One region of the Lysinibacillus sp. CTST325 genome, then DNA from elsewhere that is predicted to be linked to it. Evidence: riboswitches for the same ligand, from Rfam matches in the RefSeq annotation. Region 1 holds a riboswitch; the other holds the start of a gene.
What was found. A riboswitch is a leader RNA that binds a small molecule or an ion and turns the genes downstream of it on or off. The one in region 1 is predicted to bind FMN.

Region 1 (4,400 bases):
ACGGATTACTGTACCTAATCCAATAATGGCATCATATTTCTTTGTTTCAGCTAACTGTTTCGCGATGAATGGCACTTCAAATGCACCAGGAACCCATGCTACATCGATAGAATTCTCATCCACACCATGACGCTTTAAACCATCTAATGCACCGTCTAATAATTTGCTTGTAATAAATTCGTTGAAACGACCAACTACTACTGCTATTTTTAAATCCGTACCAATTAATTGTGCTTCAAATGTTTTAACCATTTTGAATCTCTCCTCTATTATTTAGTCTACTCATCATAACGTGGGGTTGATTTCCGTTCCGACTAGGCGCTTTCCTGGGGGCGTCCGATGAGTCGCTAATCCCAAGGAGTTGTCTAGTCTCCACTCCAATCAACTTATATACATAAAGTACGTTTTAACAAATGTCATTCCAAACTTTTGTTGATGTTCCTTTATATTGTCTGTGTGTTTTCTTCCATTATTTGTTGTCGACGATATGTTGCCAATGCTTCTATGGAAATCATTTTTAAATGATGTTGTGCTGCATATTTAATGAGGTCATTAAAGCGTAGCATTTTGCCATCGTCGCCCATAATTTCGCAAATAATGCCCGCGGGAACACTATGACAAAGTTTGGCCAAATCAATTGTAGCTTCTGTATGTCCTCTACGCTCTAATACACCATTATCTTTTGCTATTAACGGGAATACATGGCCTGGTCTACGAAAATCTGCGGCTTTCCCTTGTGGTTCTAACATTTTTTGTATAGTCATTGCCCGTTCAAATGCGCTAATTCCAGTCGTTGTGTCTACATGATCTATACTAACGGTAAATGCCGTTTGATGATTATCTGTATTAATACTAACCATAGGCTTTAATGCTAACTTTTGTGCAAGCTCCTGTGAAATCGGTGTACATATAAGACCTCGTCCATAGGTCGCCATAAAGTTAATCGTTTCTGGAGTCATAAATTCCGCAAGTGCGAGTAAGTCCCCTTCGTTTTCTCTGTCCTCGTCATCTACTACAATAATCATCTTCCCTTGTTTTAAATCCTCTATTGCTTCTTCAATTGAATGTAGCAATATCGCCGCCTCCAGTTCGTAAAATGTTAGTTAAAACCCGTTTTGTGCTAAGAAATCTCTTGTGATGGTCGGAGGTTCCTGTCCACACTTAAGTTGATGCAAAATGTATTTTCCAACTAAATCGGTTTCTACATTAACGAGATCACCCATTTTCTTCATACCTAAAATAGTTTCCTGGTATGTGTGAGGTATCAGTGATACTGTGACACCGTTTTTCTCGACATGAAAGAGTGTTAGACTCGTTCCGTCAATTGTGATAGAACCCTTTGGAATACAGTAGTTCGTTAACTCTGTTGATAGTTCAATATCAATATAGACTGCATTTGCTAATGGCCGCTTGCGCACTATTTTCCCTACCCCGTCAACATGTCCGGATACAAAATGACCACCGAAACGTCCATTAGCTGACATAGCACGCTCTAAATTTACCGGATCTCCAACTGCGAGCTGCTGTAAATTTGTTGCGCTCACTGTTTCAGGCATTACATCCATCGTTAGCTCTTGTTCATTAAAATGTATCACTGTTAAACAAACACCATTGACCGCTATACTATCCCCGAGCTTTACATCCTCTACCATTTCCTTTGAAATAACGGTAATTTTCATACTTTGCCGATCGCTTTGCATGGTTTTTACGGTACCAATATCCTCAACAATTCCCGTAAACATTTTTACACCTACTTTCATTCATTTAATAATTTTCGTTCAAACAAAAAACCCCTTAGATTAAAGGGGTTTGGGAGTTCATATACATAAGACGTCAACAAATAAACCTCATGGATATAATATTTTTTTCCATAGGCTGTCATCTCATCGTTCTTCTCCCATCCAGACTGTCACTGTCGGTTTTGGATTTGCACCAAATCAGCTTGCGCTCACGGACTTTGAATTTCTTCATCACCGCCGATTGGGAATTTCACCCTACCCCGAAGAACAACTGCTATTCAATTTTTTAGCCAAATAAAACAAAAACTACTTCCCAACTATAAAATGGGAAGTAGTTAAAATAAAAGCATACTCAAACAAACCTTATAAACTCAAGCGAATTTAAAAAGCTCACACTTTTACCCTTCTCCCATCCAGACTATAACTGTCGGTTTTGGATTTGCACCAAATCAGCTTGCGCTCACGGACTTTGAATTTCTTCATCACCGCCGATTGGGAATTTCACCCTACCCTGAAGGATATTTTATTTAGCTATTTCTTACGATAACACTACTTGATTAATTTATCCAGATAATTCTCAAAAACAATTTCTAAATTTCAGTAATGATCCCCATCCACATGTAGTACTTGACCAATAACGAAGGATGAGTCATCGGGGGCTAAATATAGGTAGGCGCATGCCCCGCTCGTTTTATTGACGTATTTGACAACCGTTGGATACCTAGAGACAGTTAATGGCATCCAAATCGGTCCTGGGGCGACTGCATCCCTCGAACCCCTCTTCTGTATTTTACCGCTTCCTTCATATGCTAAGTTGTCTATATTTCCCTAAGACACTGCTAATAACCATACTATTGATCTAAAGCGAATAAATTAATATATACTTACACAATGAATAACAATAATTTAAATATGCTAAAACTAAGTAAGCTAAAAGCTACTTATTAAGGAACCTCTATTCAATTAGCACGTTACATTATAATGGCACTTTTTTAATCCGCTTGACATTAAAATTCATAGTGACACTGTGAGTCATTGTTCGTGCCAACGTTAACAATGAACGCAACGACTAGGATTAGATTCCCTTCTCACATTGGAGGTTTTTTTATTGCAAAACATCTTGAAAAAAAAATCTTTTAACAAAGTTATATTTTATACCTTTATCGCAATTTGCTTTATCGCTTCTGTTTTTTTCGTTTATCACAACGAAGCATTTTATGATCGTCCAATTGCGGAAGTTATAAAAACGGAATTAAAAGAATCAAACCCTGTAACGGATTTGTATGAAAATGAAGATCATTTATATACTCAGCAAATTACAGCTGTATTAAAAAATGGTGAAAAAAAAGGTAAGCTTATTCATTTTACAAATGAGTATTCAGCATCTGGAGCCTTTGATCAAGAGTACCATGTTGGGAATAAATTATTTGTTTCCATTAAAGCAAATACAAACAAAAATGGGGATTTAACTGGGGCTATTTTAGACGTGAAACGTGATCAGTTTGTCTTGATAGTGGCGTGGATTTTTATTTTTGCTTTGCTGATCGTTGGTAAAAGGCAAGGGTTATTTTCAATCATCAGTTTAATTGTAAATTCTCTTGTTTTATCCTACGCTTTGGATTTATATATACAATCTAATATAAATTTGATATTTATTAGCGGGGTATGTGTTCTTTTATTTACGGTCATTTCTTTAATTCTCATTAACGGCTTGAATGAAAAAACATATGCAGGGATTGCTGCAACACTTATCGGAACATTTATTTCGTTATTGATTAGCGCTTTAGTTCTGTGGATCACAAACGAAAATGGAATTCGATATGAAGAGATGCAATTTTTAACGCGACCTTATCGAGTGATTTTTATGGCTGGGTTATTTATTGGAGCACTAGGAGCTGTAATGGATGTCTCCATCACAATGGCTTCTTCAATGTTCGCTTTATTTGAGCAAAACCAAAATATTTCTGACCAAGCACTGAAAACCTCAGGGATGGACATCGGGAAAGACATTATGGGAACGATTACAAGTATTTTGTTTTTTGTTTATATTTGTGGCTCAATCCCTATGTTGATTTTATATTTGAAAAACTCTTATCCATTAGGGCAAACACTTTCCATGAACCTTTCATTAGAATTAGCTAGGGCACTAGCAGGTGGAATAGGTGTGGTCTTAACAATTCCAATCAGTTTATACACTTCTATTTTTTTCATTAATCGAAAGAGGGAAAAATAATGAATGTATTAGTATGGTTAACTGCCATTTTATTCATATTGATGATCGTTATTGGTGGAAAAAAAGGAGTACGATCTTTTCTATCTTTATTTTTAAACTTTGGAGTACTCTTTATAACTATCTTTTTAATGACCAGTCAGAAAAATAGTCCGATTTTATTAACGCTCATTGCCTGTACCGTCATTAGCTGGATTAGCTTATTTTTTATTAATGAAACGAGCAGTAAAACGGTAACTGCATTCATTTCTACCATGATTACGATTGTAATTTTATTATTATTCATTGTTTTTGTAACGGAGAAATCAATGATTCGAGGATTCGGGGAAGAATCCTCAGAAGAAATTAGCATATTTTCTCTTTATATTGGTGTCAATTTTGTGCAAATTGGAGCTTCCGTTATTATTATGAGTACGATTGGGGCCATTTTA
Region 2 (4,400 bases), 250 kb from region 1:
GCTGATTATATTTTGATTGCGTTTATGGGCGATTTAGAATATGGGTTGATTGAAGAGATAAAAATTGAGCTTCAATCATTAAGCTTGGAAACAATGCATGGATATATTATCGATATGCAAAAGGTTACAAACATCGATAGTACCGGCTTTGGCATGATTGTCAATTTCGCAAAGAAAGTATCTGTAAAAGAAAAGAAAATCGCCATTATTGTTGTCGATGATTTCATTCGTAACTTGTTTGCTATTTCACAAGTCGATAAAGTATTCCCTATTACTAAAAGCGAAGAGCAAGCAAGACAGATCATTAAAGAAGGCTGGCTAGGTGAACTATCACTTAGCGAATACTAACCCTGTTGTTGCCCTCCCAAACATAAAAGTAGGTTGCATTCCTATTAAACGGAATGCAACCTATTCACTTTAATATTGTAAAAGCATATTTACAAACACAACGATAATCACAAAAGGTACTACTATTAACATCAGTAGTCGATACGTTGAATAGAACCCCTGCCCCATTTGACTTCCTATTAATAATTCCTTCTTCACAATTTCTTTATCAACTACATACGCAATAAAAATAGCAATCAATAAGTTACCTAACGGAAGCATTAAATTAGATACTAAAAAGTCAGTTGCATCAAAAATTGTTTTTCCAAAAATTGATACATCCGCTAAAGTACTTGATGAAAGCGCTGCAGGAATCGCCGCAATAAAGACTACTACACCTAGTAGCATCGTCAATGCAGAACGAGACATACGTCCCTTTTCCATAAATGCCGCTACGATAATTTCATATAAACTGAATGAAGAAGTTAGCGTTGCGAATAAAAATAATAATAAAAACATCGCTAAGAATATTTCACCAAATGGCATTTGACTAAATGCTGTTGGCAGAACCATAAACAGTAAGCCAGGTCCAGATGCTGGTTCTAAATCAAAAGCAAATACAACAGGGAAAATTGCTAATCCTGCTAAAAACGATACAAGCACTGTGAGAAGAACAACGGAGCCTGCGGAATTAGGTAAGCTCACATCTTTCTTTAAATAGGAGCTGTACGTCACAAGACAAGAAAACCCTACCGCTAAGCCAAAGAAAGACTGCCCTAACGCTTCTAATATAGCCTTTCCAGTTATATTGGAAAAGTCAGGCCATAAGAAGAACTTAACCCCCTCCATTGCCCCATCTAATGTTAAAGCCCTCACAACAAGCACAATAAACATAATGAATAATAAAGGCATCATCCACTTATTGGCCTTTTCTATACCATTTTGCACACCAAGTGAAATGACTAATACATTTACTAGCGTAAACAGCCCTAAACCTAGTAATGTAATCCAAGGTGTTCCTACAATCTTTGCAAATAGTTCACTAGGATCAACGGAAGGATCAATAACAGCCCCAGTCACACCAAGGCCACTATATATAAAAATCCAACCTCCTACAACACTGTAAAAACTTAATAATAAAAAACAGCCGAGCACACCCATACGACCAACCCAAGCCCAACCTGTTTTTGTAGGTGCAATTTTTTTATAGGCAGTTACAGCCTCAGACTGTGTACCACGACCTAAAATATATTCTGATAACAACATCGGTAAACCAATCAGCAATGTAAATAGAACAAAAATAAGGAAAAACGCTCCTCCACCACTTTGTCCAGTAACATAAGGAAGCTTCCAAATTGCGCCTAGTCCAATTGCAGCTCCAGCCGATGCTAAAATAAAGCCTAGTTTACTAGACCACTGACTCTTTTTTTCACTCATCTCTTCAAACTCCTCTAACTTACTCAACTCTTCCTTATTCTACAATAAAATAATACACTCGACTAGATTAATTCTATACGTTACTTTTGCGTAATATTATCCAACACCTCAACCATCATTCTAAATAAAAAAACCTCGAACGCTTAACAGCTCGAGGTCTCATCCTAATTATTTTGTTAAATACATGGAACGCTGATTATTAATCCATTTACGCATCGTTGTAAATAGTAATGCCATGATGATAGTAATTAAAATACCTTTTACAATGTTAAATGGCAATATACCAGCTACGATCATTTTATATAGTGAATCACCTACAACAGGCTCCATACCTAAAAAGTAAGTGTACATAGGTAAAAATACTGCATAGTTAAGAATGCTCATCCCTACTGCCATTACAATTGTTCCAGCAGCTAAACCTCCGATAAGGCCTTTAACTGTTTTGGAGCGATTAAAAACAAAACTCACTGGTAGAATAAATAAAATACCTGTCACAAAGTTCGCGATATGTCCTACCGGTACTCCCGTTGGCGTGCCTGAGAAAACCCAGTCCAACACATTTTTAAATAATTCTACTAAAATACCAGCTACAGGTCCCATAGTGATCGCTGCTAGTAATGCTGGCATATCACTGAAGTCCACTTCCAAAAACGCTGGAAATGGCGGAATCGGGAAATTAAAAAGCATTAATAAAAACGAAATACTGCTCAGCATGCCAATCGTAATATACGATTGAAGTTTAACATTTTTCTTCATAGAAAACTCTCTCCTCTTTGCTGATTCAATCTCGCAAGAAGAAAGGTTACGACCTAATCGATTATCATCATGAAAGAACCCTTATGCAAAAGAGCATAAGGGAGAATAGGCATGATTAAAAAACGCCATTAATTAACTATTTTCTGAGCATACGCTGTGTGAAGCCACATCGAAAAAACGCTCATACATAGCTAAATTCATAACAATGAATGACGATCGTACCTCCATCTTCTCCCATCCAGACTTTAACTGTCGGCCTTGGAATTACACCAAGTCAGCCATGCAAAAAATTATTTGCACAGGTCGCGGGCTGAAGAGCTTTTAGTAAATCATGCGAGCTAATATGTCTTAAAGGAAACATTAGCGATTTACAACTCTATTACCGCCGGTCGGGATTTTCACCCTGCCCCGAAGATGAATCATTATTTTTTTGTTTCATAGCCTTACTATAATGAATTATTAGAGAAATGTAAATAGCTTTGCTTAAAAAATTCCGATTAAACTTGTATGCTTTATAAATACTCGACCAATAGCTCATAGAGCGAAACTTTAATCAGTGAGGGTTTTCTACATCTCCACTAATCCTCACCAATAGGCTTTTATGAGCAATAACTCTTTGCTACTGGTGTCATAAAATGACAAGAGCATTCACGCACATATAGCGGCGAGAATGCTCCAAAAAATTTTTTAAGTTCTACCGTTATGCTGTTTATGGCATATATCGTTTATTGGCTCCTACAGGCTTTGGCAAGAATTTTTTTAAATCAAATCCCTCCCAGGTTTCCTGTACAACATTGTCTAAACGTATTTGTTGATCAAAGCTTGCAGCAGTGAGCATCATAGCTTCTATCAGCTGAGTTGCACGAACAGTATCCATGGTCGTTAAATCAAGCGGCTCATCAAATGTAACAATAACACCTTCTGCTACTTCTTTCACAGTGTATGTTATATTTTCCGGTACAACTGAAACGTATACATCATCATTTTTATTTCGCATATCGGTAAGTGCTTCTGTTACAGTGGGAAAAGTTTTACGAGAATCGGGTGATAAATATTCAGCTCCATTTTCATCTTTATATAAATAATAATTAAAATGATTTGAGCTTGTTAATGCCTTAGGATTACTTGGCTCTTCTTCCTTGGAAAATTTGTAGGCTGTACCATCAGGATTTTCAAACTCAACATCTTTATACTCTGAATCAGAGAATGTATCCTGTAAAGTCTCTAAATATTCATTAGTATCTGCTGAAGCAACATCATAATCATTTTCCTCCGGCAATACATGAACTAGTTTATCGCCCTTCTCCTTCAATTCTCCTTTATATGGATGATAGTTAGTAAGACCATTTGCTTTCTCATCAATTTGCGGCGCATACTTTTCATACATTTGTAATGTTGTAGGCTTTTTCTTCGCAAAATCAGTAGCAACTCGTTCATTTGGAATGATATACGTCATCGGTACGCTTTTCTTATCACGATTTGCCAAACCAATATGAAATACTACTGCATCTGTTAAATCTTCCTCATAAACTGATGATCGTAAAGACATGATCCTTGAATGTTCTGCTACTATGCTGTTGGATTCCATCATCTTATCATGGTTGACAGAGCTTTTCGCTGCATGACTATCCTGCGATGTTGAATATTGAGAGGTTTCAGGAGCATTAGCCTGGTCTATTTTTGCATCATTATGATTCATGAACATAGAGCCTGTAAGTACTGTTAAAGCGAAAACTGCTGCAACGCTCATAAAGATTGGCCATTTACGAATTTTCTTCTTTGTTGTCGCTGTCTCGGTACTTTCTTGTTGCATAGGAATACTGTGTTGTTGCTCTTGCGATGTTATTTCATCATCTATCGGTTGTTGTATAGCTTCTTGA

Region 2: linked by a shared signal. The riboswitch ahead of ACYQ73_RS01910 (ECF transporter S component) and the one ahead of ribE (riboflavin synthase) in region 1 are both predicted to bind FMN.

Annotation. Positions count from the first base shown of each region.
Region 1 covers NZ_BAAFHO010000001.1:118,013-122,412, forward strand. The annotation lists gene ribH (6,7-dimethyl-8-ribityllumazine synthase) at 1-252, opposite strand, end outside; partial or broken gene ribB (3,4-dihydroxy-2-butanone-4-phosphate synthase) at 480-1,073, opposite strand; gene ribE (riboflavin synthase) at 1,104-1,742, opposite strand; FMN riboswitch at 1,886-2,011, opposite strand; FMN riboswitch at 2,137-2,262, opposite strand; gene ACYQ73_RS00605 (YibE/F family protein) at 2,857-3,972, shown strand; gene ACYQ73_RS00610 (YibE/F family protein) at 3,972-4,400, shown strand, end outside.
Region 2 covers NZ_BAAFHO010000001.1:372,541-376,940, forward strand. The annotation lists gene ACYQ73_RS01900 (STAS domain-containing protein) at 1-348, shown strand, start outside; gene ACYQ73_RS01905 (sodium-dependent transporter) at 418-1,764, opposite strand; gene ACYQ73_RS01910 (ECF transporter S component) at 1,933-2,520, opposite strand; FMN riboswitch at 2,743-2,940, opposite strand; gene ACYQ73_RS01915 (RNA polymerase subunit sigma) at 3,230-4,400, opposite strand, start outside.